3 regions of the Enterobacter dykesii genome follow, and region 1 is predicted to be linked to each of the others. Evidence: predicted binding sites of a transcription regulator. Region 1 holds the regulator's gene; each other region holds the start of a gene.
What was found. Region 1 encodes PurR, which represses purine synthesis genes. Its sites were predicted from a motif close to CANGCAAACGTTTGCNTG; they were not measured.
Positions count from the first base shown of each region.

Region 2: the regulator PurR is predicted to act here: its motif matches at 6,451-6,468, upstream of carA (glutamine-hydrolyzing carbamoyl-phosphate synthase small subunit).
Region 3: the regulator PurR is predicted to act here: its motif matches at 5,736-5,753, upstream of purH (bifunctional phosphoribosylaminoimidazolecarboxamide formyltransferase/IMP cyclohydrolase).

Region 1 covers NZ_CP126604.1:1,879,324-1,889,322, forward strand. Annotated here, with positions in the region: gene cfa (cyclopropane fatty acyl phospholipid synthase) at 1-1,144, opposite strand, end outside; gene punC (purine nucleoside transporter PunC) at 1,443-2,642, opposite strand; gene punR (DNA-binding transcriptional activator PunR) at 2,757-3,668, shown strand; gene purR (HTH-type transcriptional repressor PurR) at 3,686-4,711, opposite strand; gene F0320_RS09015 (YnhF family membrane protein) at 5,009-5,098, shown strand; gene F0320_RS09020 (MFS transporter) at 5,262-6,428, shown strand; gene sodB (superoxide dismutase [Fe]) at 6,467-7,048, opposite strand; gene F0320_RS09030 (C40 family peptidase) at 7,171-7,944, opposite strand; gene grxD (monothiol glutaredoxin 4) at 8,283-8,630, shown strand; gene rnt (ribonuclease T) at 8,675-9,325, opposite strand; gene gloA (lactoylglutathione lyase) at 9,421-9,828, opposite strand; gene F0320_RS09050 (alkene reductase) at 9,929-9,999, opposite strand, start outside.
Region 2 covers NZ_CP126604.1:650,511-660,509, reverse strand. Annotated here, with positions in the region: gene kefC (glutathione-regulated potassium-efflux system protein KefC) at 1-842, opposite strand, end outside; gene kefF (glutathione-regulated potassium-efflux system oxidoreductase KefF) at 835-1,365, opposite strand; gene F0320_RS03085 (YgdI/YgdR family lipoprotein) at 1,469-1,702, opposite strand; gene carB (carbamoyl-phosphate synthase large subunit) at 1,841-5,065, opposite strand; gene carA (glutamine-hydrolyzing carbamoyl-phosphate synthase small subunit) at 5,084-6,232, opposite strand; gene dapB (4-hydroxy-tetrahydrodipicolinate reductase) at 6,687-7,508, opposite strand; gene ispH (4-hydroxy-3-methylbut-2-enyl diphosphate reductase) at 7,714-8,664, opposite strand; gene fkpB (FKBP-type peptidyl-prolyl cis-trans isomerase) at 8,666-9,115, opposite strand; gene lspA (signal peptidase II) at 9,168-9,668, opposite strand; gene ileS (isoleucine--tRNA ligase) at 9,668-9,999, opposite strand, start outside.
Region 3 covers NZ_CP126604.1:222,940-232,938, reverse strand. Annotated here, with positions in the region: gene metA (homoserine O-acetyltransferase MetA) at 1-148, opposite strand, end outside; rRNA gene rrf (5S ribosomal RNA) at 329-444, opposite strand; rRNA gene F0320_RS01055 (23S ribosomal RNA) at 513-3,418, opposite strand; tRNA gene F0320_RS01050 (tRNA-Glu) at 3,601-3,676, opposite strand; rRNA gene F0320_RS01045 (16S ribosomal RNA) at 3,761-5,300, opposite strand; gene purH (bifunctional phosphoribosylaminoimidazolecarboxamide formyltransferase/IMP cyclohydrolase) at 5,861-7,450, shown strand; gene purD (phosphoribosylamine--glycine ligase) at 7,466-8,758, shown strand; gene F0320_RS01030 (DUF1481 domain-containing protein) at 8,808-9,500, opposite strand; gene hupA (nucleoid-associated protein HU-alpha) at 9,512-9,784, opposite strand; gene F0320_RS01020 (YjaG family protein) at 9,971-9,999, opposite strand, start outside.

The DNA.
Region 1 (9,999 bases):
GTGCGACACGTAGACCGTGTTCAATCCCGCGGCTGAATACCACCTGCCAGAGCTGAATATCCCGTGCGCGAAACGCCCCCGCGCAGGCATTCAGATAATAGCTAAACATCCGCCTGAATCGTTCAGAATAGTTGTCCGCAATTTCTGGCCAGGTCTCCTGAAAACGCGCATGCCAGGCCATCAACGTGGTGTCGTAATCCGCGCCAAAGTTATGCCAGTCTTCCATCACGAAATGGGGTTCACTGGCGTTGGCAATCTGGCGAACGGACGGTAAACAGCCATTCGGAAAGATGTATTTGTTGATCCACGGGTCGACGTTATTGTCGGTCCGCTTAGAGCCGATGGTGTGCAGCAGGAAGATGCCGTCCGGCTTCAGATTACGATCCACCACCTCAAAATAGGTAGCGTAGTTTTTCGGCCCGACGTGCTCGAACATGCCGACGGAAACGATCCGGTCAAACTGCTCGTTCAGGTCACGGTAGTCCTGCAGCCGGATATCCACATCGAGATCCTGGCAGCGCTCTCGCGCCATTTTTTGCTGTTCCGCTGAGATCGTGACGCCGACGACGCTGACGCCATAGTGTTTCGCCATAAAATACGCCAGCCCGCCCCAGCCGCAGCCGATATCCAGCACGCGCATACCGGGCTGGAGCTGCAGCTTCTCGCTAATCAGACGCAGCTTGGCCTGCTGGGCCTCTTCAAGGGTCGACGCGTCTTTCCAGTAGGCGCAGGAGTATTGCATGAAAGGGTCCAGCATACGGCTGAACAGGTCGTTGCCAAGATCGTAGTGTTCTTTGCCAACGATCCACGCGCGCTTTTTACTTTGCAGATTGAACAGTCGGGCAGAGGCGACGCGCAGGGTGTCTTTCAGATTGCGAGGGAGTTGATTTTCAAGACCGGCACGCAGCACGCTGGCGAAAAAGGTATCCAGACGCTCGCACTCCCACCAGCCGTCCATATAGCTTTCACCCAGGCCTAACGACCCTTCCCGCAACACGCGTTTAAAAAAGTCGGGATGTTTAACCTGAGGATCGGATGGCGATGATCCATTGATAGTGATGCCTGCTCGACCTAACAGTTCACTGACGATCCGGGACCAGTTGTCATCCGGAACGCTGACTTCTTCTATACACGATGAACTCATAGCTTCTCCATCACCCTACTGTGATCAGAACCTTAAAACAGCGTAGACGCTTTTTTTGGTTTGTGAGAAATCTCACGGTAAATACCGCGAGGCTAATATCCGACGTAGAACAGAGGAAGGGAGATAACCCTTGCCGAAATGCCTTCCATGGTAAAACGGGAGCACTCCGGCTCCCGTTAACGCTTAATATTTATCGTATTTAATCGAACCAAATTTAGTATAGGCCTCAAAATTTGGTGATTCAATAGAAAATTGTTAGCAACCTAATCACTGAAAATTAACATGATTTCTGACGCAATCAGGCATGTGACGTTTCAACCTGAGCACTCTTTTCCTGCTCACGCTGCGCGGAGGCCTGCATGCGATAGCCCAATACCGCCAGCGCTACGGTGAACAGCATTACGCTGGTGGTGGTTAACAGCGGCGTCGCAATCAGCGCCGAGACCACCAGGCTTGCCAGGAAGCACAGCCCCAGCTGCAGGGTGTTCTGCAGCGCGGCGGCGCGGCCAGTTGCCTGCGGGAAAGGACGCAGCGCCTGCGCCACAACGATCGGATAAATCGCCCCGTTCGCAATGGCCATCACGCAGAATGGGATCAAAATTTCTGCCAGACCGGCACCCGGAATAAAGCCAACGGCCCAGGTCCCGATAACGCTCAGCGCATACAGCACCAGCAGCCATGGCAGCATCTGCTGACCTTCCCACTTTTGCAGCGCCGCGCGGCAGCCGTAACCGCCTACCAGGAACGCGATGGTCTGCGGAACATAGCTCAGGCCGATGGCTGCCGGGCTGTAGCCCATATCGTGCAGAATGAACGGCGAGCCGGTGAGCCACGCGAAGAAGCTTGCCGAGCAGGCGGCATAGATCAGGACATTCCCGCGATACGCTTTGGTGCTGAGCAGAGACGTGAAGGTAATCGGCTTCGCGTCTGCATGCGCTTCTTTTTTATGCGCGGGCTTGAGGGCGAACGCCGGCAGCATCAGTACCAGGGTAATGGCAAACAGCGTGGCGAAAATGGCCTGCCAGTCGAAATGCGCGAGGATCCAGCTGCCCAGCAGGGGAGCGAGGGCAGGTGAGAGACCCACCAGCGGCATAATGGTAGCGAAAATACGGTTTGTGCGGTTAGCCGGATAGTAGTCGGTGACCAGCGCCTGCCAGGTCACGGCCGCGGCACAGACGCCCACGGCCTGAACAAACCGCAGCACCAGCAGCCAGGCGGCATCGCGTACCCATAGCATCCCCAGGCAGCCCACGGCAAAAATGGCCAGGCCCAGCAACAGTACCGGTTTACGACCAAAGCGATCCGAGAGCGGTCCCCAGAGCAGCTGCGCGAAGGCAAAACCGGCGAGGAACAAACTCAGGCTGGCGCTGATGGCGGCAGCAGGGGTTTGCAAATCTTCCTGCATGGCGGCAAACGCCGGCAGGTACATGTCGGTGGCCAAAAAGCCCAGCACGCTTAAGCCGCCGAGCCAGACTAAAAAACCGTTCCTGGGTTGCATTATTTTATTCTCCTGAGGAGGCAGGTATACATTGGCGCTGAGTGTAGGGAGTGCAAAGCCGCTTGTGAAACGCTAATATTTGGCGGGTGCATTCAAAAATTTTGCAGGCAGAAAATGTGGTCAGATTATTCTCTTGAAGTGGTCGATGCTGTTGCGCGTAACGGCAGCTTTAGCGGTGCGGCGCAGGAGCTGCACCGCGTCCCTTCGGCAATCAGCTACACGGTGCGTCAGCTTGAGGAGTGGCTGGCGGTTCCGCTGTTTGAACGGCGGCATCGTGATGTGGAATTAACGCCCGCAGGCGCGTGGTTTTTGAAGGAAGGGCGTTCTGTTATCAAAAAAATGCAGATCACCCGCGAACAGTGTCAGCAGATCGCTAACGGCTGGCGGGGACATCTTTCCATCGCGGTGGATAACATCGTTAAGCCGGAGCGCACCCGGCAGATGATCGTCGATTTCTATCGTCATTTTTCTGACGTCGAGCTGCGGGTCTCGCAGGAGGTGTTTAACGGCGTCTGGGATGCGCTGGCGGACGGCAGGGCAGAGATGGCGATTGGGGCCACGCAGGCGATCCCGGTCGGGGGACGTTACGCCTTTCGCGATATGGGGATGCTGAGCTGGAAATGCGTGGTGGCAAGCGATCATCCGCTGGCGGCGATGGACGGGCCGCTGAGCGATGACACGCTGCGCAACTGGCCGTCGCTGGTGCTGGAGGATACGTCCCGTTCATTGCCCAAGCGTATCACCTGGCTTCTGGACAACCAGCGGCGGGTGGTGGCTCCGGACTGGGAATCATCGGCGACGTGCCTCAGCGCCGGGCTGTGCGTCGCGATGGTGCCCGTTCATTTTGCGCGTCCGCGCATCGATACCGGAGAGTGGGTTGAGCTGACGCTGGAGAATCCGTTCCCGGATGCGGCCTGCTGCCTCACCTGGCAGCAAAATGATGTCTCGCCTGCGATGGCGTGGCTGCTGGACTATCTGGGAGACAGCGAAACGCTAAACCGGGAATGGTTACGGGAGCCAGCATAGCTGGCCCCGTAAAGCGATTAACGACGGTAGTCGCGGAACGGACCGTCCGCAACGGAACGGCGTTCGATAAGACGCGGGTGAACTTCAATGGACTGCGACTCTTCACGCTTGTTGACGATCCTGTCCATCAGCATGTTGAAAGCCGTTTCGCCCAGCGAGTCTTTTGGCTGGTGAATGGTAGTCAACGCCGGGGTGAAGAAGCGCGCGTTACGCACGTTGTCATAGCCGATCACGGAAATATCCTGCGGTACGCGCAGGCCCAACTCGTCGGCAGCGCAGAGCGCGCCCATGGCCATGATGTCGCCCCCGCAGAACACGGCGGTCGGACGGTGCGGCTGGGAGACGATCTGCTGCATCGCACGGTAGCCCGACTCCGGCTCAAAGTCGCCCTGCACGATCCAGTTTTCCGGCACGTTGATCAGCGCTTCTTCCATCGCTTTCATAAAACCGGCCAGACGGCCCGCGCCGGTGTTGCGCTCCAGCGGACCGGGGATCACGCCAATCTCGCGGTGACCGCGTTCAATCAGATAACGACCGGCCATATAGCCGCCTTCAAAGGCGTTATCGATAACGGAATCGGTGAAGTCCGCGCGCGCTTCGCCCCAGTCCATCACCACCATCGGAATATGGCGATACTCTTCCAGCATCGACAGCACGGATTCCGGATACTCGGAACACATCACCAGCAGGCCATCAACGCGCTTTTGCGCCATCATCGACAGGTAGGCACGCTGTTTTTCAATGCTGTTCCACGCGTTGCCCAGAATCAGGGTATAGCCTTTCTGGAAGCAGTTCTTTTCGACCGCTTCAATGATCTCGGCAAAATAGGCCGCTTCACTGCTGGTCGCCAGCAATCCAATGGACTTGGTGTGATTAACCTTGAGGCTACGCGCAACCGCACTTGGCGAATAGTGCAGCTCTTTGATCGCTGCCCAGACGGCGTTGCGCGTCTCTTCCGCCACAAAGCGGGTTTTGTTAATTACATGTGATACGGTTGTAGTGGAAACGTTTGCGCGTTTTGCTACGTCTTTAATTGTTGCCATTAAATGTCACTCCAGACCATATCCTAAGCTCCTGAAAAACTTGAAGGTAAACGTTTGCCTTCTCTCACCCTTATCACGCAATCTTGAATTGCGGCACGCCGGGAAAACGACACGGGACGTCAGGAGGGGGTCAATGGCCGGTACGCTAATAAATTTAGCGTGGAATTTTGTCCTATCTTGATGAAAAGGGGAAGAGGTAAAGTGGTTATCAGTATAAATCTAGGAAGATTTTTGACGTAATCTGTGCAAAAATGAGCAAGCTCACTTTTCGTGTGGGGATTAAAAGGAGAAAAATTGATGAGTTCCGATCTTAAGTTTTCGCTGTTCACCACCGTTGTTGTGCTGGCTCTGATTGTTGCGGCCGGTCTGACGGCTGCGCTGCACTGATTTACGCGGAGGGAGAGCCTTCTCCCTCCCGACACCCCGGATTGTTACTTCTCTGGCAAAAATCTTTTGCCATTTTGTTAACTTCTCATTTTTTGTGATTGATGTCATGCTTTCCGCTTCTTTGTTCTGTGTCACCACATGACACGGCATCCGGAGTTGACGCATGAAAATCAATTTTCCCCTGCTGGCCCTGGCGATTGGCGCTTTTGGGATTGGCACCACAGAATTCTCCCCGATGGGGTTACTGCCTGTTATTGCCCGGGGCGTAGATGTCTCGATCCCTGCGGCAGGGATGTTAATTAGCGCCTACGCTATCGGCGTGATGGTCGGGGCGCCGCTGATGACGCTTCTTCTTTCGCACCGCGCGCGCCGCAATGCGCTGATTTTCCTGATGGCGATTTTCACCCTCGGCAACGTGCTTTCGGCCATTTCGCCGGACTACACCACATTGATGCTGTCGCGTATTCTGACCAGCCTTAACCACGGCGCGTTCTTTGGGCTGGGGTCGGTCGTGGCTGCCAGCGTGGTGCCTAAACACAAGCAGGCGAGCGCCGTGGCAACCATGTTTATGGGGCTGACGATTGCCAACATCGGCGGGGTGCCTGCGGCAACCTGGCTGGGAGAAGCGATCGGCTGGCGTATGTCCTTCCTGGCGACGGCCGGGCTGGGCGTGGTCGCGATGGTGGCATTGTTCTTCTCCCTGCCGAAAGGCAGCGCCGGTGAACGTCCGGAAGTGCGTAAAGAGCTGTCGGTGCTGATGCGTCCGCAGGTGCTCTCCGCGCTGCTCACCACCGTGCTGGGGGCAGGGGCGATGTTTACCCTCTACACCTATATTTCACCGGTGCTGCACGATATCACCCACGCAACGCCTCTCTTTGTGACCGCGATGCTGGTGCTGATTGGCGTGGGCTTCTCGATCGGCAACTATCTCGGCGGGAAATTTGCCGACCGTTCCGTGAGCGGGACGCTTAAGGGCTTCTTAACCCTGCTGATTGTCATCATGGTTGCCATTCCGTGGCTGGCGCGTAATGAGTTCGGGGCCGCGATCGCGATGGTCGTCTGGGGAGCCGCCACTTTCGCCGTGGTGCCGCCGCTGCAGATGCGCGTGATGCGTGTCGCGCACGAGGCGCCGGGACTTTCATCATCCGTGAATATCGGTGCGTTTAACCTGGGTAATGCCCTGGGCGCCGCGGCCGGTGGGGCCGTGATTTCAGGTGGTCTGGGATACAACTTTGTGCCGGTGATGGGGGCGATTATTGCCGCGCTCGGCCTGCTGCTGGTGATGATGTCGGGACGTAAACAGCCTGAAGCAGCCTGCGCTGCGGAATAAACCAAAAACGCAGAAGGGCGAACCCTTCTGCGTGTCTCTTACGCGGCGAAGTTCTTCGCGACAAAGTCCCAGTTAACCAGTGCCCAGAAGTGCTCCAGGTAGTTCGGACGCGCGTTGCGGTAATCAATGTAGTAAGCGTGTTCCCACACGTCCACGGTCATCAGCGGCTTCGCGCTGGTGGTCAGCGGGGTACCCGCGTTAGAGGTGGACACGATAGCCAGTTTGCCATCCGCCTCTTTAACCAGCCACGTCCAGCCAGAACCGAAGTTCTTGATGGCTGCATCGGTAAACTTCGCTTTGAAATCCGCGAAGCTGCCAAATGCGGCGTTGATAGCGGTAGCCAGTTCACCGACAGGTTCACCGCCGGCATTCGGCGCCAGGCAGTGCCAGTAGAAGGTATGGTTCCACACCTGAGCCGCGTTGTTAAATACGCCACCCTCTGAGCTGCGGACGATCTCTTCCAGCGTTTTGCCTTCAAAATCGGTGCCCTTGATCAGATTGTTCAGGTTGGTGACGTACGTCTGGTGATGCTTGCCGTAATGATATTCCAGGGTTTCCGCAGAAATGTGCGGTGCCAGGGCGTCTTTTGCATACGGTAGTGCAGGTAATTCGAACGACATTGCTTCTCTCCTTATTGTATTTTGCGTTGCCAATAACCACACAGACAACAGGGACAGGATAGCAAATTGAAAGGGTATGCAAAAGAGGAACTTACCCTGCCACGGATGCGGCAGGGCAGGGGTTAGCGGATGGTTTTCGGCGTCATCACGCGACGCGCGCCGACGTAGTGGCGTACCCAGTAGTCTTCACTGAGAGAGGTAATCTGAATATCCTGGCCGCTACGTGGAGACTGGATGAATTTCCCGTTGCCGACATACACGCCGACGTGGTCAGCCGTGCCGCGACCCTGAGTGCGGAAGAACACCAGATCGCCGTTTTCCAGCTCACCGCGGTCAACCGGTGAGGCATCGCGCAGGTGGTACATCTCATTGGCGGTGCGAGGAATGCGGAATTTGACCAGATCTTTATAGGCGTAATAGACGAGGCCGCTGCAGTCAAACCCGGTACGCGGCGAACTGCCACCCCAGTGATAAGGTTTGCCAATCTGCCCCATCAGTTTGTTCATCGCGGTCTTTTGCGCTTTCTGTACACGCACTTTATGCACTTCCGCTATTTTCGTGACCTTCGTGCATTTCGCCTTGTGGCCTTTACGCGTGATGCATTTTTCAGTAACGAGGTTAGCGGCGGTTTGCGAAGCTTTACTTTTAGCGGAGTGGGCAGTGCGGGAAGGTTTTGTTTTCGTTTTGCTGGAAGCGGTCTGTTTCGTCTGAGCCGGTGTTTTTTTCTTGTCGTTCTTAGCGGTGGTTTTTTTCTTACGGTCTGTGGCTTTCACCAGATGGTTTTTTTGTACAGCAGAATGCCGCGCCTGCTGAGAGGCGTTTGCCACTGGCGTGAAAGTGAGTGAAGTAAACAGTAAAGCACAGAGCGTGATCGAGATTTTATTTATCCGCGCCACTGGGCAGTCCCCTGATAAATGCAGGTCATCAATAATACCCGCGTGTGATTTACAAAGCCCGTCGATTCTAATCTATAAAAACCCAGAAAGTTAATAGCATTTTTCAATCTACGATCCTGTTTCGTTAGCAAGTGCAAAAAAATTCATCGTTCTGTCGCACATTTGCCCACTCCCTAAGCAAAACCCTGACTGCCGCAGGGGTAAACACCATTTGCAATGCAACTTTTCGTGACTCGGGGTAGAATGTATAAACGTGACAAAAATGTTATTTTCCGATGCCAGTCTGAACCGCTACAATGTCAGACGAATGCCGTAACAGAAGTTAAAGGAAGCAAGACATGAGCACCACTATTGAAAAAATCCAGCGCCAGATCGCTGAAAACCCGATTCTGCTGTATATGAAAGGTTCTCCGAAGCTGCCAAGCTGCGGCTTCTCCGCGCAAGCGGTTCAGGCGCTGTCAGCCTGTGGTGAGCGTTTTGCTTACGTCGATATCCTGCAGAACCCGGACATCCGCGCTGAGCTACCTAAGTATGCTAACTGGCCGACTTTCCCACAGCTGTGGGTTGACGGTGAACTGGTTGGCGGCTGCGATATCCTGATTGAAATGTATCAGCGCGGCGAACTGCAGCAACTGATCAAAGAGACGGCGGCGAAGTACAAAACCGAAGAGCCGGACGCAGAGTAATTTTCTGCGCAAATAAAAAAGCGACCTGATAAGGTCGCTTTTTTTTATTCTTCGCTGTCGCCCATCGGCAGCGGCCAGCCGCCCAGACGCTTCCAGCGGTTGACGATCTCACAGAACAGCTCTGCGGTGCGCTCCGTGTCATACAGCGCGGAGTGCGCCTGCGTGCCGTCGAACGGAATGCCAGCCGTAATACAGGCTTTTGATAACACCGTTTGTCCCAGAGCCAGGCCGCTCAGCGCGGCGGTGTCGAAGGTCACAAAAGGATGGAAGGGGTTGCGTTTGAGCGCGGCGCGCTCGGCTGCGGCCATGGTAAAGCTGTGATCGAAGGTGGCGTTATGGGCCACCATGATGGCGCGGCTGCAGTTGCTCTCTTTCATGCCTTTACGCACCATTTTAAAAATGGCGTGCAGCGCATCGTATTCACTGACTGCACCACGCAGCGGGTTATGCGGGTCGATACCGTTAAACGCCAGCGCTTCCGGCTGTAAGTTTGCGCCTTCGAAAGGTTCAACGTGGAAATGCAGCGTGGTGTCCGGTGTAAGCCAGCCCTGTTCATCCATCTTCAGCGTGATGGCGGCAATTTCGAGCAGCGCATCGGTTTTAGCGTTAAATCCGGCTGTTTCTACATCAATGACAACGGGATAAAAACCACGAAAACGGTCGCACAGACCGCTAAATTGAGCGTTATCGGACATCAGGGTCTCTTACAAGGGGAAAAAGCAGAGCGCATTATGGCAAATTTTGCGGGGTGATGCAGTAAAACAACGGGCGCATGTTGCGCCCTGAGGGATCAGTTGCCCAGACCGCGACCCGCGTCTTTGGCTTCAATCAGCTCGATTTTGTAACCGTCCGGATCTTCCACGAACGCAATCACGGTGGTGCCGCCTTTTACCGGGCCAGCTTCGCGCGTAACGTTACCGCCGTTGCTGCGAATGCGCTCGCACGCTTCGGCCGCGTTGTCCACTTCCAGCGCGATATGGCCGTAGGCGGTGCCCAGCTCATAGCTGTCTACGCCCCAGTTGTAGGTCAGCTCGATCACCGCTTCATCCGTTTCCGGGCCGTAACCCACAAACGCCAGCGAGTATTTGTATTCCGGATTTTCGCTGGTGCGCAGCAGCTTCATGCCCAGGACGTTAGTGTAGAAATCAATGGAACGTTGCAGGTCGCCAACGCGCAGCATGGTGTGAAGTAGGCGCATAATTTCCTCATTAACCAATGGAATAGACTGTCTTTTTGAACAGAAACGATGTTTTAGTATAGCGGCGAAGTATCGCCGCTATCAATGAACAATGGCGAGATTACAGAGAAGGGTAGTCGGTGTAGCCTTCCGCGCCGCCGCCGTAGAAGCTTTCCGGGCGCTGCGGATTCA
Region 2 (9,999 bases), 1.2 Mb from region 1:
CCGACGCCGATGAAAAACAGTCCCAGCAGCAATCCTTTGAACGGCTCGATATCGCTTTCCAGCGCGTGACGGTACTCAGAGCTCGCCAGCAGAACGCCTGCGAGGAACGCCCCCATCGCCATCGACAGCCCGGCCTCCTCCAGCAGCAGACCGAAGCCAAACACCAGGAACAGCGCCACGGCGCTGAACACTTCGCGCAGGCCAGAACGGGCGACAAACCGCAGCAGCGGGCGGGTCACGTAGCGGCCAAGCAGCACCACCAGCGCCAGCGCGCCGGCCACCTTCAGCGCCGACAGCGCAAAAGCGCCCAGCGTGGTAGAGGAACCGCTGGCCGCCAGCAGCGGGATCATCGCCACCAGCGGGATAGCGGCAATGTCCTGGAACAGCAGCACCGAGAACGCGCTGCGTCCCATCTGTGAAACCGTCAGATTTCGCTCGTTCATCGCCTGCATGGCAATCGCCGTCGAGGAGAGCGCCAGCGTCATGCCGATGAGCTCTGCCACTTTCCAGTCCATGCCCAACAGGATGCAGAACCCTCCCAGCAGCAGGCCGCAGGCCACCATCTGCAGCGCCCCGCCGCCAAATACCGAGGCGCGAAGCTTCCACAGCCGCTGCGGGTCGAGCTCCAGGCCAATCACAAACAGCATCAGCACCACGCCGATTTCAGCGAAATGGAGAATCGCCTCGGCATCCGTGACCAGTCGAAAGCCCCACGGCCCAATGACGCAGCCCGCAATCAGGTAGCCGAGCACCGAGCCCAGCCCCAGGCGTACCGCAACGGGCACAATCAGCGCCGCCGCGCCGAGGTAAATCAGCGCCTGTATCAGCGTATGGCTATCCATGGTGCGCCTCCTGCCACTCAAGTAAGCGTTGTTTATAATGGCGAGCCTGCGCCTGCAGCGTTTCATCATCGCAAACAAACGTGCAGTGCATCGCAAACGGCGGGAGCCAGTTCAGACCGCAATAGAGCGTAGTCGCCTGCAGCGGCTGCGCCAGGACGTCAAAACCCGGGAAGGAACCGATATCAAAATGGCTTTCCCCACCGCCGGTGGTGACCGCCCACATCAGGCTTTTTCCTTTTAGCGCATTGCCGTTGTGGCCATACGCCCAGCCGTGGGAGAAGACTTTATCAATCCACAGCTTCAGTAGCGGGGGCGTGCTGTACCACTGCATCGGATGCTGCCAGATAATCAGATCGGCACGGGAGAGCGCCTCCTGTTCGGCGGCGATATCGATATTAAAATCGGGATAGAGTTGATAGAGGGAACGTATCTCTACGTTATCAAGCGTCCTTACCTGCTCAAGCATCCGCTTATTCGCATGCGAATGCTGCGGATAAGGATGGGCATAAATTATCAGAATCATTGATTAGCCTGTTGTTACTGCTTTCTTTTAACAAAAGAGTGTAGTCAGTAATTCAACAGGCTAATAGTGAATATTATTGACGGGCTTACGTCAGAATTCTGAATTAGTTATCCAGCTCACCCATAGATTTCACCTGGTCACGGTTAATCTGCTCGGTTTGACCGGTTTCGGCGTTTTTGTACGACACCAGACCGGTATCGTCATCAACCTGCGGTTTGCCGTCGGTGACAATGGTTTTGCCATCGGGGGTTTTTACGGCCTGATTAGACGAACAGCCCGCAACGGTGAACATTGTCGTGGCAGCCAGAACGGAAGCGATCAGTAATTTATTTTGCATGGTGTTTTCCCCTGCTCTCAGTTGAATTTCGTTATCGACCTAACCATTTTAGGCTAACTGACTGAATGCGGATGAAAAACCAGAAGGTTCTGAAGATGGGAGAATGCCCGGCAACCGAACGGCACCGGGCATTTTTACTTACTTGCTAATCTGCGCGTGCATTTCCTGAACTGAAATCACCTTCTCGGTGGCATCCGCGTTCAGCGCCATGGCCGTTGCGAAACCGCCGTTCAGGGTGGTGTCGTAGTGCACTTTGTACTGCAGCGCGCTGCGGCGAATCAGCTTGGAGTCTTCAATCGCCTGGCGGCCTGCGGTGGTGTTGATGATGTAGGTGTATTCGCCATTCTTGATACGGTCCTGAATGTGCGGACGCCCTTCATGCACCTTGTTCACCAGACGCGGGTTGATGCCGGCTTCGCCCAGCACAATCGCGGTACCGTGGGTCGCGTCCAGCTCGAAGCCCTGTTTCAGCAGCTTGGCGGCCAGGTCAACCACGCGCTCTTTGTCGCCTTCACGAACGGAGAGCAGCGCACGGCCTGATTTTCTCATGGTGGAGCTACTGCCCAGCTGCGCCTTCGCGAACGCTTCCGCGAAGGTGCGGCCCACGCCCATCACTTCCCCGGTAGAGCGCATTTCTGGCCCTAACAGCGGGTCAACGCCCGGGAATTTGTTGAACGGCAGCACCACTTCTTTCACCGAGTAGTACGGTGGAATGATCTCTTTGGTCACGCCCTGCTGCGCCAGCGTCTGGCCCGCCATCACGCGCGCCGCCACTTTCGCCAGCGGTACGCCGGTGGCTTTGGAGACGAACGGTACGGTACGTGCCGCACGCGGGTTCACTTCAATCAGATAGACTTCGTTGTCTTTAACCGCGAACTGGACGTTCATCAGACCGCGAACCTGCAGCTCGAAGGCCAGCTTCTGCACCTGCTGGCGCATCACGTCCTGAATCTCCTGGCTCAGCGTGTAGGCTGGCAGAGAACAGGCGGAGTCGCCGGAGTGCACGCCCGCCTGCTCGATGTGCTCCATGATGCCGCCAATCAGCACCATTTCGCCGTCGCAGATGGCGTCAACGTCCACTTCCACCGCGTCGTCGAGGAAGCGGTCGAGCAGCACTGGCGCATCGTTGGAGACGCTCACCGCGGTCTGGAAGTAGCGACGCAGGTCGGCTTCGTCATACACGATTTCCATCGCGCGGCCGCCCAGCACGTACGAAGGACGCACCACCAGCGGATAGCCAATCTCTTTTGCCTTCTCAACGGCCATTTCAATGGCGGTGACGGTGGCGTTCGCCGGCTGTTTCAGCTTCAGACGGTCAACCGCCTGCTGGAAACGCTCGCGGTCTTCCGCACGGTCAATCGCGTCCGGGCTGGTGCCGATTACCGGCACGCCTGCTGCTTCCAGCGCGCGCGCCAGCTTCAGCGGGGTCTGGCCGCCGTACTGCACGATAACGCCTTTTGGCTTCTCGATGCGCACGATTTCCAGCACGTCTTCCAGGGTAACCGGCTCGAAGTAGAGGCGGTCAGAGGTGTCATAGTCGGTAGAGACGGTTTCCGGGTTACAGTTGACCATGATGGTCTCGTAACCGTCTTCGCGCAGCGCCAGCGAGGCGTGTACGCAGCAGTAGTCGAACTCGATGCCCTGGCCGATACGGTTTGGACCGCCGCCCAGCACCATAATCTTGTCGCGGTCGACGGACGGGTTCGCTTCGCACTCGTCTTCATAGGTGGAGTACATGTAGGCGGTGTCGGTCGAGAATTCCGCCGCACAGGTGTCCACGCGCTTGTAGACAGGGTGCAGGTCGTACTGATCGCGCAGCTTGCGGATTTCCGCTTCGCGCACGCCCGCCAGCTTAGCCAGACGCGCATCGGCGAAGCCTTTACGCTTCAGCACGCGCAGGAAGTCAGCGTCCAGGCCGTTGATGCCCAGTTCAGCAACCTGCTCTTCCAGACGCACCAGCTCTTCAATCTGCACCAGGAACCAGCGGTCGATGTTGGTCAGGTTGAACACGCCGTCGACGGACAGGCCCGCACGGAAGGCATCGGCGATATACCAGATACGCTCTGCGCCCGCGTCTTTCAGCTCGCGGCGGATTTTGGTCAGCGCTTCCGGGTCGTCCAGGCTCACTTTCGGGTCAAAGCCGGTCGCGCCCACTTCCAGACCGCGCAGCGCTTTCTGCAGGGATTCCTGCTGCGTGCGGCCAATCGCCATGACTTCACCGACAGATTTCATCTGGGTGGTCAGACGGTCGTTCGCGCCTGCGAATTTCTCGAAGTTGAAGCGTGGAATTTTGGTCACAACGTAGTCGATTGACGGCTCGAAGGACGCTGGGGTGCGGCCACCGGTGATGTCGTTCATCAGCTCGTCGAGGGTGTAACCCACCGCCAGCTTGGCCGCCACTTTGGCAATCGGGAAGCCGGTCGCTTTAGAAGCCAGCGCGGAGGAGCGGGACACGCGCGGGTTCATTTCGATAACAATCAGACGGCCTGTTTTCGGGTTAACGGAGAACTGCACGTTAGAGCCGCCGGTTTCCACGCCGATTTCACGCAGCACCGCCATCGAGGCGTTACGCATGATTTGATACTCTTTGTCGGTCAGGGTCTGGGCTGGCGCAACGGTGATGGAGTCACCGGTGTGGATACCCATCGCATCGAAGTTTTCGATGGAGCAGACGATGATGCAGTTGTCGTTTTTATCACGCACCACTTCCATCTCGTACTCTTTCCAGCCAATCAGCGATTCATCAATCAGCAGCTCTTTGGTTGGGGAGAGATCCAGACCGCGTTCGCAAATCTCTTCGAACTCTTCGCGGTTATAGGCGATACCGCCGCCGGTGCCGCCCATGGTGAACGATGGACGGATGATGCACGGATAGCCCACGTCAGCCGCGACGGCCAGCGCTTCTTCCATGTTGTGCGCGATACCGGAACGCGCGGTGTCGAGGCCGATTTTCTTCATCGCCACGTCGAAGCGGCGACGGTCTTCTGCTTTATCAATCGCGTCGGCGGTCGCACCGATCATGGTCACGCCGAACTCTTCCAGCACGCCCTGACGCTCCAGCTCCAGCGCACAGTTCAGCGCCGTCTGGCCGCCCATGGTTGGCAGCACCGCGTCCGGACGCTCTTTCTCGATGATTTTACGCACCACTTCCCAGTGAATAGGCTCGATGTAGGTCGCATCAGCCATTTCCGGGTCGGTCATGATGGTCGCCGGGTTGGAGTTCACCAGGATAACGCGGTAACCCTCTTCGCGCAGGGCTTTACACGCCTGCGCGCCGGAGTAGTCGAATTCGCAGGCCTGGCCGATGACGATCGGGCCAGCGCCAAGGATCAGGATGCTTTTTATGTCTGTACGTTTTGGCATTGTCTTCTCGGCTCCTGATTATTTAGCGGTCTTACGGTATTGCTCGATAAGTTCGATGAAGTGATCGAACAGCGGCGCGGCGTCGTGTGGGCCCGGGCTGGCTTCCGGGTGGCCCTGGAAGCTGAATGCTGGCTTATCGGTGCGATGAATTCCCTGCAGGGTGCCATCGAACAGCGACTTATGGGTCACGCGCAGGTTAGCCGGCATAGACGCTTCATCGACGGCAAAGCCGTGGTTCTGCGCAGTGATCATCACCGTGTTGTTATCGATGTCTTTCACCGGGTGGTTACCACCGTGGTGGCCGAACTTCATCTTAACGGTGTTCGCACCGCTCGCCAGCGCCAGCAGCTGATGGCCGAGGCAGATGCCGAATACCGGGATGTCGGTTTCCAGGAAGGACTTGATGGCGGCGATGGCGTAATCGCACGGCGCCGGGTCGCCAGGGCCGTTGGACAGGAAAATACCGTCCGGATTCATCTTCAGCACGTCTTCGGCAGACGTTTGTGCCGGAACCACCGTCAGGCGGCAGCCGCGGTCAACCAGCATGCGCAGGATGTTGCGCTTGGCGCCGAAATCGTAGGCCACCACGTGGAACGGCAGCTCGCTCTCTTTTTTCGCTTCCGGCAGGTCGCCTTCCAGCGTCCAGCTACCCTGAGTCCAGCTGTAGGCTTCAGCGGTAGTCACTTCTTTCGCCAGGTCCATGCCGTTCAGGCCCGGGAAGGCTTTCGCTTTTTCCAGCGCCAGCGTCGCATCGAGGTTATCCCCCGCGATGATGCAGCCGTTCTGTGCACCCTTCTCGCGCAGCAGACGCGTTAACTTACGGGTATCGATATCGGCAATCGCCACAATGTTATGGCGCTTCAGGTAAGAAGAGAGGTCTTCGGTATTGCGGAAATTGCTGGCAATCAGCGGCAGGTCGCGGATGACCAGGCCTTGCGCATGTACCTGAGAGGATTCTTCGTCAGCCGCATTGGTGCCGACATTGCCGATATGAGGATAAGTAAGAGTAACGATTTGGCGAGAATAGGAAGGATCAGTGAGGATTTCTTGATAACCGGTCATTGAAGTATTGAAAACGACTTCCCCAACCGCCGAACCCGTTGCCCCTATGGCCCGACCGATAAACTGGGTTCCGTCTTCCAGAACCAATAGCGCTGACTTAATCAAAACACCCTCCAGAGAATATTCACTCACTTTATCTGCATATTAATTCATAACCGTGTCATGAATCAATGCAAATGTGTTGCCAGCGGATTTTTGGCAAACGGCGGCATTCTGGAGATTTGATGGGTAAAAGTCAACTTAAAACGGATATTTTGCTTATTCTTTTGCAAGCCTGACGAGTGGAATGCGGCTTAAGCGACAAAAAGATCAGGTAAATCACCGTGGAAAACGCTTGCGCGCCTGGTTTAATAAAAAATAACGCATTGGAGCAGAATAAAGTGGACCAAATGGTCAAAATTTACATTCCAGTAACGTTAAAATGCAACAACAGATAGATATTTATGGCTTTAAAGTAAAATCCACCATGAAACAGATAAAATAAAAGGGCAATAAAATATTGCCCTATGCAATCAAACAATTACGACTGCAATAACCACATCACGATGGGTAATAATGCTTACAAATTGTTGAGATCAAGCACATCTCGCATATCAAAAAGGCCGTCTTTCTTGTTTTTAAGCCACAAAGCGGAACGTACGGCGCCGTTGGCGAACGTCATTCGGCTGGAGGCTTTATGCGTAATTTCGACACGTTCGCCAATATCGGCGAACATCGCCGTGTGTTCGCCGACGATGTCACCCGCGCGCACGGTTGCAAAGCCAATGGTGCCCGGCACGCGTTCGCCGGTGTAACCTTCGCGGGCATAGACCGCGCATTCTTTTAAATCTTTATCGAGTGCATGAGCAATCGCTTCGCCCATCGCCAGCGCCGTACCTGATGGCGCATCAACTTTGTAACGATGGTGAGCTTCTACGATCTCGATATCGGTATAGTTGCCCATCACCTTCGCGGCCTTCTCCAGCAGCTTAAGCATGACGTTAACGCCGACGCTGAAGTTCGCCGCGAAGACAATCGCAATCTCTTTTGATGCATCCTGGATAGCCTGCTTGCCCGCATCGTCAAAACCGGTGGTGCCGATCACCATTCCCTTGCCGTGCTGACGACAAAACGCCAGATGCGTTAGCGTCCCTTCCGGGCGGGTAAAATCGATGAAGACATCGAAGTCATCTTTTACCGCCTCCAGGCTGCTTTGCACGGTAACGCCCGTGCGGCCTGCGCCCGCCAGCTCACCGGCATCGGTTCCCAGAAGCGACGAACCTTCACGCTCCAGTGCCGCGCCAAGCGCGACGCCATCCATCTGAAGTGCCGCCTGAATCAGTTGACGGCCCATACGTCCACCCGCGCCCGCAATGGCGACACGGATCTGTGCATCATGCATAGTTATTCTCTTACGTTAAAATGATGTAAACCGTTTTCAGATTAACCAGCCTTGAGAAGCACTGCCAACTGAAAACACCGATAATTAGAATTTAACGTGAAACCGACTTAAATATCAGTAAAAGACATGATTTTGTCGTCACGATAAAGTAACGGGTAAAAAAAAGGCCAGCACAGGAGGTGCTGGCCTTTCATCAGAAAAAGGACTATTCGACTTCGCGGGCGTCGATGCGCAGTTCTTTCGGGACTTCGAAAACGATGTTCTCTTCACGTCCTTCCAGCGGCACCGCTTCGCCGCCGCCCAGCTCCTGCAGGCGGGTAATCACGTTCTGCACCAGGATGTCCGGCGCGGAAGCGCCGGCGGTCACGCCAACACAGGCCGCATTTTTGACCCACGCTTCCTGAATGTCCGTTGCGTCGTCGATCAGAAACGCCGCTTTCCCCATACGCTGCGCCAGTTCGGCCAGACGGTTAGAGTTAGAGGAGTTTTTGGAGCCTACTACCAGCACCACATCCGCCTGTTCAGCCAGTGCGCGCACCGCTTCCTGACGGTTAGTGGTCGCGTAGCAGATATCATCCTTACGCGGACCGACGATTTTCGGGAAGCGCTGGCGCAGCGCGTCAATCACGTCTGAGGTATCGTCTACGGAGAGCGTCGTCTGGGTCATAAACGACAGACGGGCTTCATTTTTCACGTTCAGCGTAAAGACATCTTCAGGCGACTCAACCAGATACATTCCCCCTTCCGGGTTGCTGTACTGGCCCATGGTGCCTTCGACTTCCGGATGACCGGCATGGCCAATCAGAATAGACTCTTCACCGCGGCGGCTGGCGCGCGCCACTTCCATATGCACTTTTGTCACCAGCGGACAGGTGGCATCGAATACGGTCAGATCGCGGCTTTTCGCTTCGTTACGAACCGCCTGGGAGACCCCGTGCGCGGAGAAAATCAGGATCGCGCCGTCCGGCACTTCACTGATCTGCTCAATGAAGATGGCGCCGCGCTCGCGCAGGCTGTCGACCACATAGCGGTTATGCACCACTTCGTGACGCACATAAATCGGCGCGCCGTAAATCTCCAGCGCGTTTTCAACAATGCTGATAGCGCGGTCTACACCGGCGCAGAAGCCGCGCGGGTTAGCCAACAGGATCTGCATTTCAGGCCTCCAGTGCAGGATCGATTTCCAGCACTTCAACATCAAAATGAACGGTACGCCCGGCAAGCGGATGGTTGAAGTCAACGGTAATAGAGTCGCCGTTGATTTCGCGGATCACGCCAGGCATTTCGCTGCCGTCCATAGCGGTAAAGAGCATAATCGCGCCGATCTCCGGTTCACCCGCGTCCATAAACTCGCGGCGCGAGAAATACTGGATCAGGTCCGGACTCGGCACGCCAAACGCGGCATCCGGCTCCAGCGAAAAGGCTTTTTTCTCACCCTCTTTCAGGCCCAGAAGCTGCTGCTCAAGACCTTCAGACAGGGAGGTATCGCCAAGGCGAAACAGGGCTGGTTTGCCGTTATTGCGGGTGGATTCGGCCGTGGAGCCGTCATCCAGCTTCAGCGTGAAGTGAACGAGAACCGCGCTGTTGCTCTGTACGGATTTAGACATGCAAATTGCTCGCTTGTTTTGCCCGGTGGCATTTCACCACCGGGCGAGTGTATTACGCCTGCTCTTTCGCAGCCGGTTTAGGCAAGAAGCCTTCCAGCACGATTAACGCCGCACCGATGCAAATTGCGCTATCAGCGAGGTTAAAGGTCGCGAAGTGCCAGTCGCCGACGTAGAAGTCGATCATATCGACCACAAAGCCGTGCCACAGGCGGTCAAACAGGTTGCCCAGCGCGCCGCCAATGATCAGCGCGTAAGCTATGTTATTCAGCTTTTGCGTCGCCTTCGAGCGGTACATCAGCACCGCGAGGATCACGCAGATACCGAGAGCGATACCCGCAAAGAACCAGCGCTGCCAGCCACCGCTGTCGGCAAGGAAACTAAACGCTGCGCCGTAGTTACGCGCGTAGTGCAGGTTAAGCGACGGGAACAGCGGAACCGTCTCCCCCAGAGCAAAGTTCTGGAGGATCAGGAACTTGCTGCCCAGATCGATAATCAGCACCACCACAACCAGCCACAGCCAGCGCAGTCCTGTTGAACAGAGAGTTTTACTCATCAGGCAAACTTACGTTTTTCGCCGTCACCGGCGACGTTGCTTACACAGCGTCCGCAGATGTCTGCGTGTTCCGCCACCAGGCCAACATCGGTGGTGTAATGCCAGCAACGCGGGCATTTATCACCGTCGGCTTTGCTCAGCGCGACTTTCAGCCCTTTGAGCAGTTCGCTCTGCTGAGCATCAGCAGAAGCATCGGCATAATCCGCAACTTTCGCACCGGAGGTCAACAGGACAAATCGTAATTCATCGCCCAGCGCCGTCAGCTTCGCTGCCAGCTCCGGTTCTGCATACAGCGTAACTGCCGCTTCCAGAGAGCCGCCGACTTTCTTGT
Region 3 (9,999 bases), 1.7 Mb from region 1:
TTTCGATCTTTTTTGGCATCAGATTGAGAATAAGCACCTTCAGCGGGCGAATTTCCTGACCTGTCGCACGCGAAGCCGTCATGACGAAGACGTTTTCTTCACGCAAGAAATTGACGGCTGGTAGCTCGTCCTGCACCCGAATCGGCATAACTTTATATCCTCACAGCATACGTATAAACGTTTAGACATCCAGACAGCTAACGATACCCAGAAACGATTGGAAAGTCGAGTCTGCATGTCCAAGGTGAGAAAGTTTCAGGAACAGGGGGAGGAGAAAAACAAAAGCAAAAAACCCCGCACCTTACGGTACGGGGTTCTTCTAATTGATGCCTGGCAGTTCCCTACTCTCACATGGGGAGACCCCACACTACCATCGGCGCTACGGCGTTTCACTTCTGAGTTCGGCATGGGGTCAGGTGGGACCACCGCGCTAAAGCCGCCAGGCAAATTCTGTTAAATCTGTATCAGGCTGAAAATCGTGTCTCTCTTCGCCAAAACACCTTCGGCGTTGTAAGGTTAAGCCTCACGGTTCATTAGTATCGGTTAGCTCAACGCATCGCTGCGCTTACACACCCGACCTATCAACGTCATAGTCTTTAACGTTCCTTCAGGACCCTTAAAGGGTCAGGGAGAACTCATCTCGGGGCAAGTTTCGTGCTTAGATGCTTTCAGCACTTATCTTTTCCGCATTTAGCTACCGGGCAGTGCCATTGGCATGACAACCCGAACACCAGTGATGCGTCCACTCCGGTCCTCTCGTACTAGGAGCAGCCCCCCTCAATTCTCCAGCGCCCACGGCAGATAGGGACCGAACTGTCTCACGACGTTCTAAACCCAGCTCGCGTACCACTTTAAATGGCGAACAGCCATACCCTTGGGACCTACTTCAGCCCCAGGATGTGATGAGCCGACATCGAGGTGCCAAACACCGCCGTCGATATGAACTCTTGGGCGGTATCAGCCTGTTATCCCCGGAGTACCTTTTATCCGTTGAGCGATGGCCCTTCCATTCAGAACCACCGGATCACTATGACCTGCTTTCGCACCTGCTCGAGCCGTCACTCTCGCAGTCAAGCTAGCTTATGCCATTGCACTAACCTCCTGATGTCCGACCAGGATTAGCTAACCTTCGTGCTCCTCCGTTACTCTTTGGGAGGAGACCGCCCCAGTCAAACTACCCACCAGACACTGTCCGCAACCCGGATTACGGGTCTACGTTAGAACACCAGCCATTAAAGGGTGGTATTTCAAGGGCGGCTCCACGCAGACTGGCGTCCACGCTTCAAAGCCTCCCACCTATCCTACACATCAAGGACCAGTGTTCAGTGTCAAGCTATAGTAAAGGTTCACGGGGTCTTTCCGTCTTGCCGCGGGTACACTGCATCTTCACAGCGAGTTCAATTTCACTGAGTCTCGGGTGGAGACAGCCTGGCCATCATTACGCCATTCGTGCAGGTCGGAACTTACCCGACAAGGAATTTCGCTACCTTAGGACCGTTATAGTTACGGCCGCCGTTTACCGGGGCTTCGATCAAGAGCTTCGCGTTACCGCTAACCCCATCAATTAACCTTCCGGCACCGGGCAGGCGTCACACCGTATACGTCCACTTTCGTGTTTGCACAGTGCTGTGTTTTTAATAAACAGTTGCAGCCAGCTGGTATCTTCGACTGATTTCAGCTCCACCCGCAGGGGCTTCACCTACATATCAGCGTGCCTTCTCCCGAAGTTACGGCACCATTTTGCCTAGTTCCTTCACCCGAGTTCTCTCAAGCGCCTTGGTATTCTCTACCTGACCACCTGTGTCGGTTTGGGGTACGATTTCGTGTTACCTGATGCTTAGAGGCTTTTCCTGGAAGCAGGGCATTTGTTACTTCAGCACCGTAGTGCCTCGTCATCACACCTCAGCGTTAAAAAGGTACCGGATTTACCTGGAACCTCCGCCTACATGCTTAAACCGGGACAACCGTCGCCCGGCTAACATAGCCTTCTCCGTCCCCCCTTCGCAGTAACACCAAGTACAGGAATATTAACCTGTTTCCCATCGACTACGCCTTTCGGCCTCGCCTTAGGGGTCGACTCACCCTGCCCCGATTAACGTTGGACAGGAACCCTTGGTCTTCCGGCGAGCGGGCTTTTCACCCGCTTTATCGTTACTTATGTCAGCATTCGCACTTCTGATACCTCCAGCAACCCTCACAGGCCACCTTCAACGGCTTACAGAACGCTCCCCTACCCAACAACGCATAAGCGTCGCTGCCGCAGCTTCGGTGCATGGTTTAGCCCCGTTACATCTTCCGCGCAGGCCGACTCGACCAGTGAGCTATTACGCTTTCTTTAAATGATGGCTGCTTCTAAGCCAACATCCTGGCTGTCTGTGCCTTCCCACATCGTTTCCCACTTAACCATGACTTTGGGACCTTAGCTGGCGGTCTGGGTTGTTTCCCTCTTCACGACGGACGTTAGCACCCGCCGTGTGTCTCCCGTGATAACATTCTTCGGTATTCGTAGTTTGCATCGGGTTGGTAAGCCGGGATGGCCCCCTAGCCGAAACAGTGCTCTACCCCCGAAGATGAGTTCACGAGGCGCTACCTAAATAGCTTTCGGGGAGAACCAGCTATCTCCCGGTTTGATTGGCCTTTCACCCCCAGCCACAAGTCATCCGCTAATTTTTCAACATTAGTCGGTTCGGTCCTCCAGTTAGTGTTACCCAACCTTCAACCTGCCCATGGCTAGATCACCGGGTTTCGGGTCTATACCCTGCAACTTAACGCCCAGTTAAGACTCGGTTTCCCTTCGGCTCCCCTATACGGTTAACCTTGCTACAGAATATAAGTCGCTGACCCATTATACAAAAGGTACGCAGTCACACCACGAAGGTGCTCCCACTGCTTGTACGTACACGGTTTCAGGTTCTTTTTCACTCCCCTCGCCGGGGTTCTTTTCGCCTTTCCCTCACGGTACTGGTTCACTATCGGTCAGTCAGGAGTATTTAGCCTTGGAGGATGGTCCCCCCATATTCAGACAGGATACCACGTGTCCCGCCCTACTCTTCGAGTTCACAGCCTGTGTGCTTTCGTGTACGGGACTGTCACCCTGTACCGTGCGACTTTCCAGACGCTTCCACTAACACACAAGCTGATTCAGACTCTGGGCTGCTCCCCGTTCGCTCGCCGCTACTGGGGGAATCTCGGTTGATTTCTTTTCCTCGGGGTACTTAGATGTTTCAGTTCCCCCGGTTCGCCTCGTTAACCTATGTATTCAGTTAACGATAGTGCAACGAATTGCACTGGGTTTCCCCATTCGGACATCGCCGGGTCAAAGGTTCATATCACCTCGCCGGCGCTTTTCGCAGATTAGCACGTCCTTCATCGCCTCTGACTGCCAGGGCATCCACCGTGTACGCTTAGTCGCTTAACCTCACAACCCGAAGATGTTTCACTTCTGATTGCGAAAATTTGAGAGACTCGAACACACCATTAAGATGTGTCGTTTCAATTTTCAGCTTGATCCAGATTTTTAAAGAGCAAATATCTCAAACGTCACCCGAAGATGAGTTTTGAGATATGACGGCAGGTGACTTTCACTCACGAACCAGCAAGTGGCGTCCCCTAGGGGATTCGAACCCCTGTTACCGCCGTGAAAGGGCGGTGTCCTGGGCCTCTAGACGAAGGGGACGTAAAGTCTCAATCGCAAGACGCCTTGCTATTTACTTTTCATCAGACAATCTGTGTGAGCACTACAAAGGCAGGTTCTTTAAGGTAAGGAGGTGATCCAACCGCAGGTTCCCCTACGGTTACCTTGTTACGACTTCACCCCAGTCATGAATCACAAAGTGGTAAGCGCCCTCCCGAAGGTTAAGCTACCTACTTCTTTTGCAACCCACTCCCATGGTGTGACGGGCGGTGTGTACAAGGCCCGGGAACGTATTCACCGTAGCATTCTGATCTACGATTACTAGCGATTCCGACTTCATGGAGTCGAGTTGCAGACTCCAATCCGGACTACGACGCACTTTATGAGGTCCGCTTGCTCTCGCGAGGTCGCTTCTCTTTGTATGCGCCATTGTAGCACGTGTGTAGCCCTACTCGTAAGGGCCATGATGACTTGACGTCATCCCCACCTTCCTCCAGTTTATCACTGGCAGTCTCCTTTGAGTTCCCGGCCGGACCGCTGGCAACAAAGGATAAGGGTTGCGCTCGTTGCGGGACTTAACCCAACATTTCACAACACGAGCTGACGACAGCCATGCAGCACCTGTCTCAGAGTTCCCGAAGGCACCAAAGCATCTCTGCTAAGTTCTCTGGATGTCAAGAGTAGGTAAGGTTCTTCGCGTTGCATCGAATTAAACCACATGCTCCACCGCTTGTGCGGGCCCCCGTCAATTCATTTGAGTTTTAACCTTGCGGCCGTACTCCCCAGGCGGTCGACTTAACGCGTTAGCTCCGGAAGCCACGCCTCAAGGGCACAACCTCCAAGTCGACATCGTTTACGGCGTGGACTACCAGGGTATCTAATCCTGTTTGCTCCCCACGCTTTCGCACCTGAGCGTCAGTCTTTGTCCAGGGGGCCGCCTTCGCCACCGGTATTCCTCCAGATCTCTACGCATTTCACCGCTACACCTGGAATTCTACCCCCCTCTACAAGACTCTAGCCTGCCAGTTTCGAATGCAGTTCCCAGGTTGAGCCCGGGGATTTCACATCCGACTTGACAGACCGCCTGCGTGCGCTTTACGCCCAGTAATTCCGATTAACGCTTGCACCCTCCGTATTACCGCGGCTGCTGGCACGGAGTTAGCCGGTGCTTCTTCTGCGGGTAACGTCAATCGACAAGGTTATTAACCTTATCGCCTTCCTCCCCGCTGAAAGTACTTTACAACCCGAAGGCCTTCTTCATACACGCGGCATGGCTGCATCAGGCTTGCGCCCATTGTGCAATATTCCCCACTGCTGCCTCCCGTAGGAGTCTGGACCGTGTCTCAGTTCCAGTGTGGCTGGTCATCCTCTCAGACCAGCTAGGGATCGTCGCCTAGGTGAGCCGTTACCCCACCTACTAGCTAATCCCATCTGGGCACATCTGATGGCAAGAGGCCCGAAGGTCCCCCTCTTTGGTCTTGCGACGTTATGCGGTATTAGCTACCGTTTCCAGTAGTTATCCCCCTCCATCAGGCAGTTTCCCAGACATTACTCACCCGTCCGCCGCTCGTCACCCGGGAGCAAGCTCCCTGTGTTACCGCTCGACTTGCATGTGTTAGGCCTGCCGCCAGCGTTCAATCTGAGCCATGATCAAACTCTTCAATTTAAGTTTGATGCTCGTGAATTAAACTTCGTAATGAATTACGTATGTTCACTCAGAGACTTGGTATTCATTTTTCGTCCGAAGACATTAAGAATCCATGTCACTTTGAGTGCCCACACAGATTGTCTGATAAATTGTTAAAGAGCAGTGCAACGCGGCTTTCGCTCACCGTTGCGAGGTGGCGTATATTACGCTTTCCTCTTTCAGAGTCAACCCGTTATTTCAGGATTTTTTCTCTTCAACCGACCGGGCTGTTTGTGAAGTGATTCACATCCGCCGTGTCGATGGAGGCGCATTATAGGGAGTTCTCAGCAGGCCGCAACCGCTAAATGTCAGAAAAATGACTGACTGCTGCATTCCACAGCAAAACCCCGCCTTATACCTTTTTACACACAGACTTATCCACAATGATACGAAAAAGTGAAAATGTGCGAGCGTTGCGCAAACGTTTTCGTTAAAATGCTCGCGCTTAATAAGGATGCCCCGTCAGGTGTGTTAGATGAGTTTTTCGCAGGAAAATTCATCTAACGCTCTCTGTAATCGTGAAATCCAGGGGATTTACCATGCAACAACGTCGTCCAGTCCGCCGCGCTCTGCTCAGTGTTTCTGATAAAGCCGGTATCGTCGAATTCGCTCAGGCACTTTCCGCACGCGGTGTGGAGCTGCTTTCTACAGGCGGTACCGCTCGCCTGTTAGCAGATAAAGGTCTGCCGGTAACCGAAGTGTCCGATTACACCGGTTTCCCGGAAATGATGGATGGACGCGTCAAAACCCTGCATCCAAAAGTGCACGGCGGTATCCTTGGCCGTCGCGGTCAGGACGACGCCATTATGGAACAGCATGACATCGCCCCAATCGACATGGTTGTCGTTAACCTTTACCCGTTTGCCCAAACCGTAGCCCGCGAAGGCTGTTCTCTGGAAGATGCCGTAGAGAATATTGATATCGGCGGCCCAACTATGGTGCGCTCAGCAGCCAAGAACCATAAAGATGTGGCTATCGTGGTGAAGAGCAGCGATTACAACACCATTATTAACGAGATGGACGCCAACGAAGGGTCACTGACTCTGGAAACGCGTTTCGACCTCGCCATCAAAGCCTTCGAGCACACCGCGGCGTACGACAGCATGATTGCCAACTACTTCGGTAGCCTGGTGCCGGCTTACCACGGTGAAAGCAAAGATCCTTCCGGCCGCTTCCCGCGCACCCTGAACCTGAACTTCATTAAGAAGCAGGACATGCGTTACGGTGAGAACAGCCACCAGCAGGCTGCTTTCTATATAGAAGAAGAGGTAAAAGAAGCCTCTGTTGCGACCGCTCAGCAGGTTCAGGGCAAAGCGCTCTCCTATAACAACATTGCCGACACCGACGCCGCGCTGGAATGCGTGAAAGAGTTCAGCGAGCCGGCCTGCGTTATCGTTAAGCATGCGAACCCATGCGGCGTTGCCGTGAGCACCTCTATTCTGGATGCCTACGATCGCGCATACAAAACCGACCCAACCTCTGCGTTCGGCGGCATTATCGCCTTCAACCGCGAGCTGGATGCTGAAACCGCACAGGCCATCATCTCCCGCCAGTTCGTTGAAGTGATCATCGCGCCATCCGCATCTGAAGAAGCGCTGAAAATCACCGCGGCAAAACAGAACGTCCGCGTGCTGGTCTGCGGCCAGTGGGCAGAGCGCGTACCGGGCCTGGACTTCAAGCGCGTGAACGGCGGTCTGCTGGTTCAGGACCGCGATCTGGGTATGGTGACAGAGGCCGACCTGCGCGTGGTAACCAAACGCCAGCCGAGCGAACAGGAACTGCGTGATGCGCTGTTCTGCTGGAAGGTCGCGAAGTTCGTTAAATCCAACGCCATCGTCTACGCCAAAGAGAACATGACCATCGGGATAGGCGCAGGCCAGATGAGCCGCGTCTACTCCGCGAAAATCGCGGGTATTAAAGCAGGCGATGAAGGTCTGGAAGTAAAAGGCTCCGCCATGGCTTCTGACGCCTTCTTCCCGTTCCGTGACGGTATCGACGCAGCTGCTGCAGTGGGCATCACCTGTGTGATCCAGCCTGGCGGGTCAATTCGCGACGACGAAGTGATTGCCGCTGCCGACGAACACGGCATCGCAATGATCTTCACCGACATGCGCCACTTCCGCCATTAATTCCCGGAGCAGAAAATGAAAGTATTAGTGATTGGTAACGGCGGACGCGAGCACGCTCTGGCGTGGAAAGCGGCGCAGTCTCCGCTGGTGAAAACAGTCTTCGTAGCACCGGGCAACGCCGGTACCGCGCTGGAACCCGCGCTGCAGAACGTGGCTATCAGCGTGACCGATATCCCTGCGCTGCTGAGCTTTGCCCAGAGCGAGAAAATCGATCTGACGATTGTGGGCCCGGAAGCGCCGCTGGTGATTGGCGTGGTGGATGCGTTCCGCGCGGCGGGTCTGACAATCTTCGGGCCTACGGAAGGCGCCGCGCAGCTGGAAGGCTCCAAAGCCTTCACCAAAGATTTCCTCGCGCGTCATAACATCCCGACGGCGGAATATCAGAACTTCACCGAAGTGGAGCCAGCCCTGGCCTACCTGCGTGAAAAAGGCGCGCCGATTGTCATCAAGGCCGACGGTCTGGCCGCAGGTAAAGGCGTTATCGTCGCGATGACCCTCGAAGAAGCAGAAGCCGCGGTCCAGGATATGCTGGCCGGCAACGCCTTTGGCGATGCGGGCCACCGCATCGTGATCGAAGAGTTCCTCGACGGTGAAGAGGCCAGCTTTATCGTGATGGTCGACGGCGAGCACGTTCTGCCGATGGCCACCAGCCAGGACCACAAGCGCGTAGGCAATGGCGATACCGGCCCGAATACCGGCGGTATGGGCGCTTATTCACCCGCTCCGGTAGTGACTGACGAAGTCCACCAGCGCACCATGGATCGCGTCATTTGGCCGACCGTGAAAGGAATGGCGGCGGAAGGCAATACCTACACTGGTTTTCTCTATGCGGGTCTGATGATCGACAAGCAGGGTAACCCTAAGGTCATCGAATTCAACTGCCGCTTTGGCGATCCGGAAACGCAGCCCATCATGCTGCGCATGAAATCCGATCTGGTGGAACTGTGTCTGGCAGCCTGCGAAGGCAAGCTCGACGAGAAAACCTCTGAGTGGGACGAGCGTGCGTCTCTGGGCGTGGTGATTGCTGCAGGTGGTTATCCGGGCAATTACAACACCGGAGATGAAATCCACGGCCTGCCGCTGGAAGAGATTGAAGGTGCGAAGGTGTTCCATGCGGGTACGAAGCTGGCTGAAGACGATCGCGTCCTCACCAACGGCGGACGCGTGCTGTGTGCAACCGCGCTGGGCCATACCGTGGCCGAAGCGCAGAAACGCGCCTACGCGCTGATGGCGGATATTCACTGGAACGGCAGCTTTAGCCGTCAGGATATCGGTTATCGTGCAATTGCGCGTGAGCAGGGAGAATAATTTCACACCCTCACCCTAACCCTCTCCCTCAAGGGAGAGGGGATTTAAATCAAAAACTTTTTTCCGTCGGCTGCCAGGTGCAGAAGTCTTCGTTCGCCACCAGCAGCAGCTGAGAGCCTTCCGGCGCTTCCAGCCACGCCACACTCACTTCCATTGATGAATGACGCTGACGGCGTTGAATGTGTTCGGTTGCCCAGGATTCAAGCTCAGGCTTGACCGTCTGTCCTTCGCAGGTTGTCACCGTCCCATCGGCATGCCAGCGCCCCTGACGCAGCACAACGCGTCCCAGACGAAGCGCATCGCTGGTCTGGCGGATTTGTTCGGCACGATAACGGTAAAGAGCGATTTGATCGCTGGAAAGCTGCTGTTTTTGACCGCTGACTTCGCGCTGCATAAAGCTTAGCTCGCCATGGTCGTCAAAACGCACTTTCACGTGTTCGGGGGTCTTGCTGTAGACGTTCAGTTCAATCAGCGACAGGTCATCTCCCTGCCAGCGGTATTCCGCCGTCGACGTATTGCCGTTATGCCACGGGCTGAAGGCAGAAAGCAGATGCACTTCATCGCCGGAATCTTTGCGCCAGATCCTGACCGCGCCCTGGTTGTCCGCGTAGCCGCTGGCGGTAAACGGTGGCAGGGAGGTGTCGTGGCTGCAGGCTGACAGCAGCAGCATGCCTGCCAGCGCGAGCGTTCCACGCCAGAAAGACAAAAGGGGCGTTGCCGCCCCTTCGCTAAAACTGTTCACTGCCACGCGTCTTACTTAACAGCGTCTTTCAGTGCTTTACCAGAAACAAATGCCGGCACGTTAGCTGCGGCGATTTTGATTTCTTTACCGGTCTGCGGGTTGCGGCCAGTACGCTCAGCGCGGTGGTTCACTTTGAAGGTACCGAAACCAACCAGTTGCACAGCATCGCCTTCTTTCAGAGACTCAGTAATAGCAGCCAGGGTAGATTCCAGAGCAGCTTTAGCCTGCACTTTAGACAGATCAGCCTTGTCCGCAATTACATCAATCAGTTGAGTCTTGTTCATAAGTTATCCTTTCAATGTGTTTATCGCTTGCTAAGCATCGAGTGCGACGAAAATGCCAAAAAAGCACTCTCCTGCATACACGCACCGATAGCCACTTTTTTTCGCCCCCCAAATGTAGACCAGACAAGGGGCGAAAGGGAAGAGTCGAGGAGCGACAAAACGGGCGTTATCTCAAGTTTTCTTGTCTCATTGGTTAAAAATTATACCAATATTGC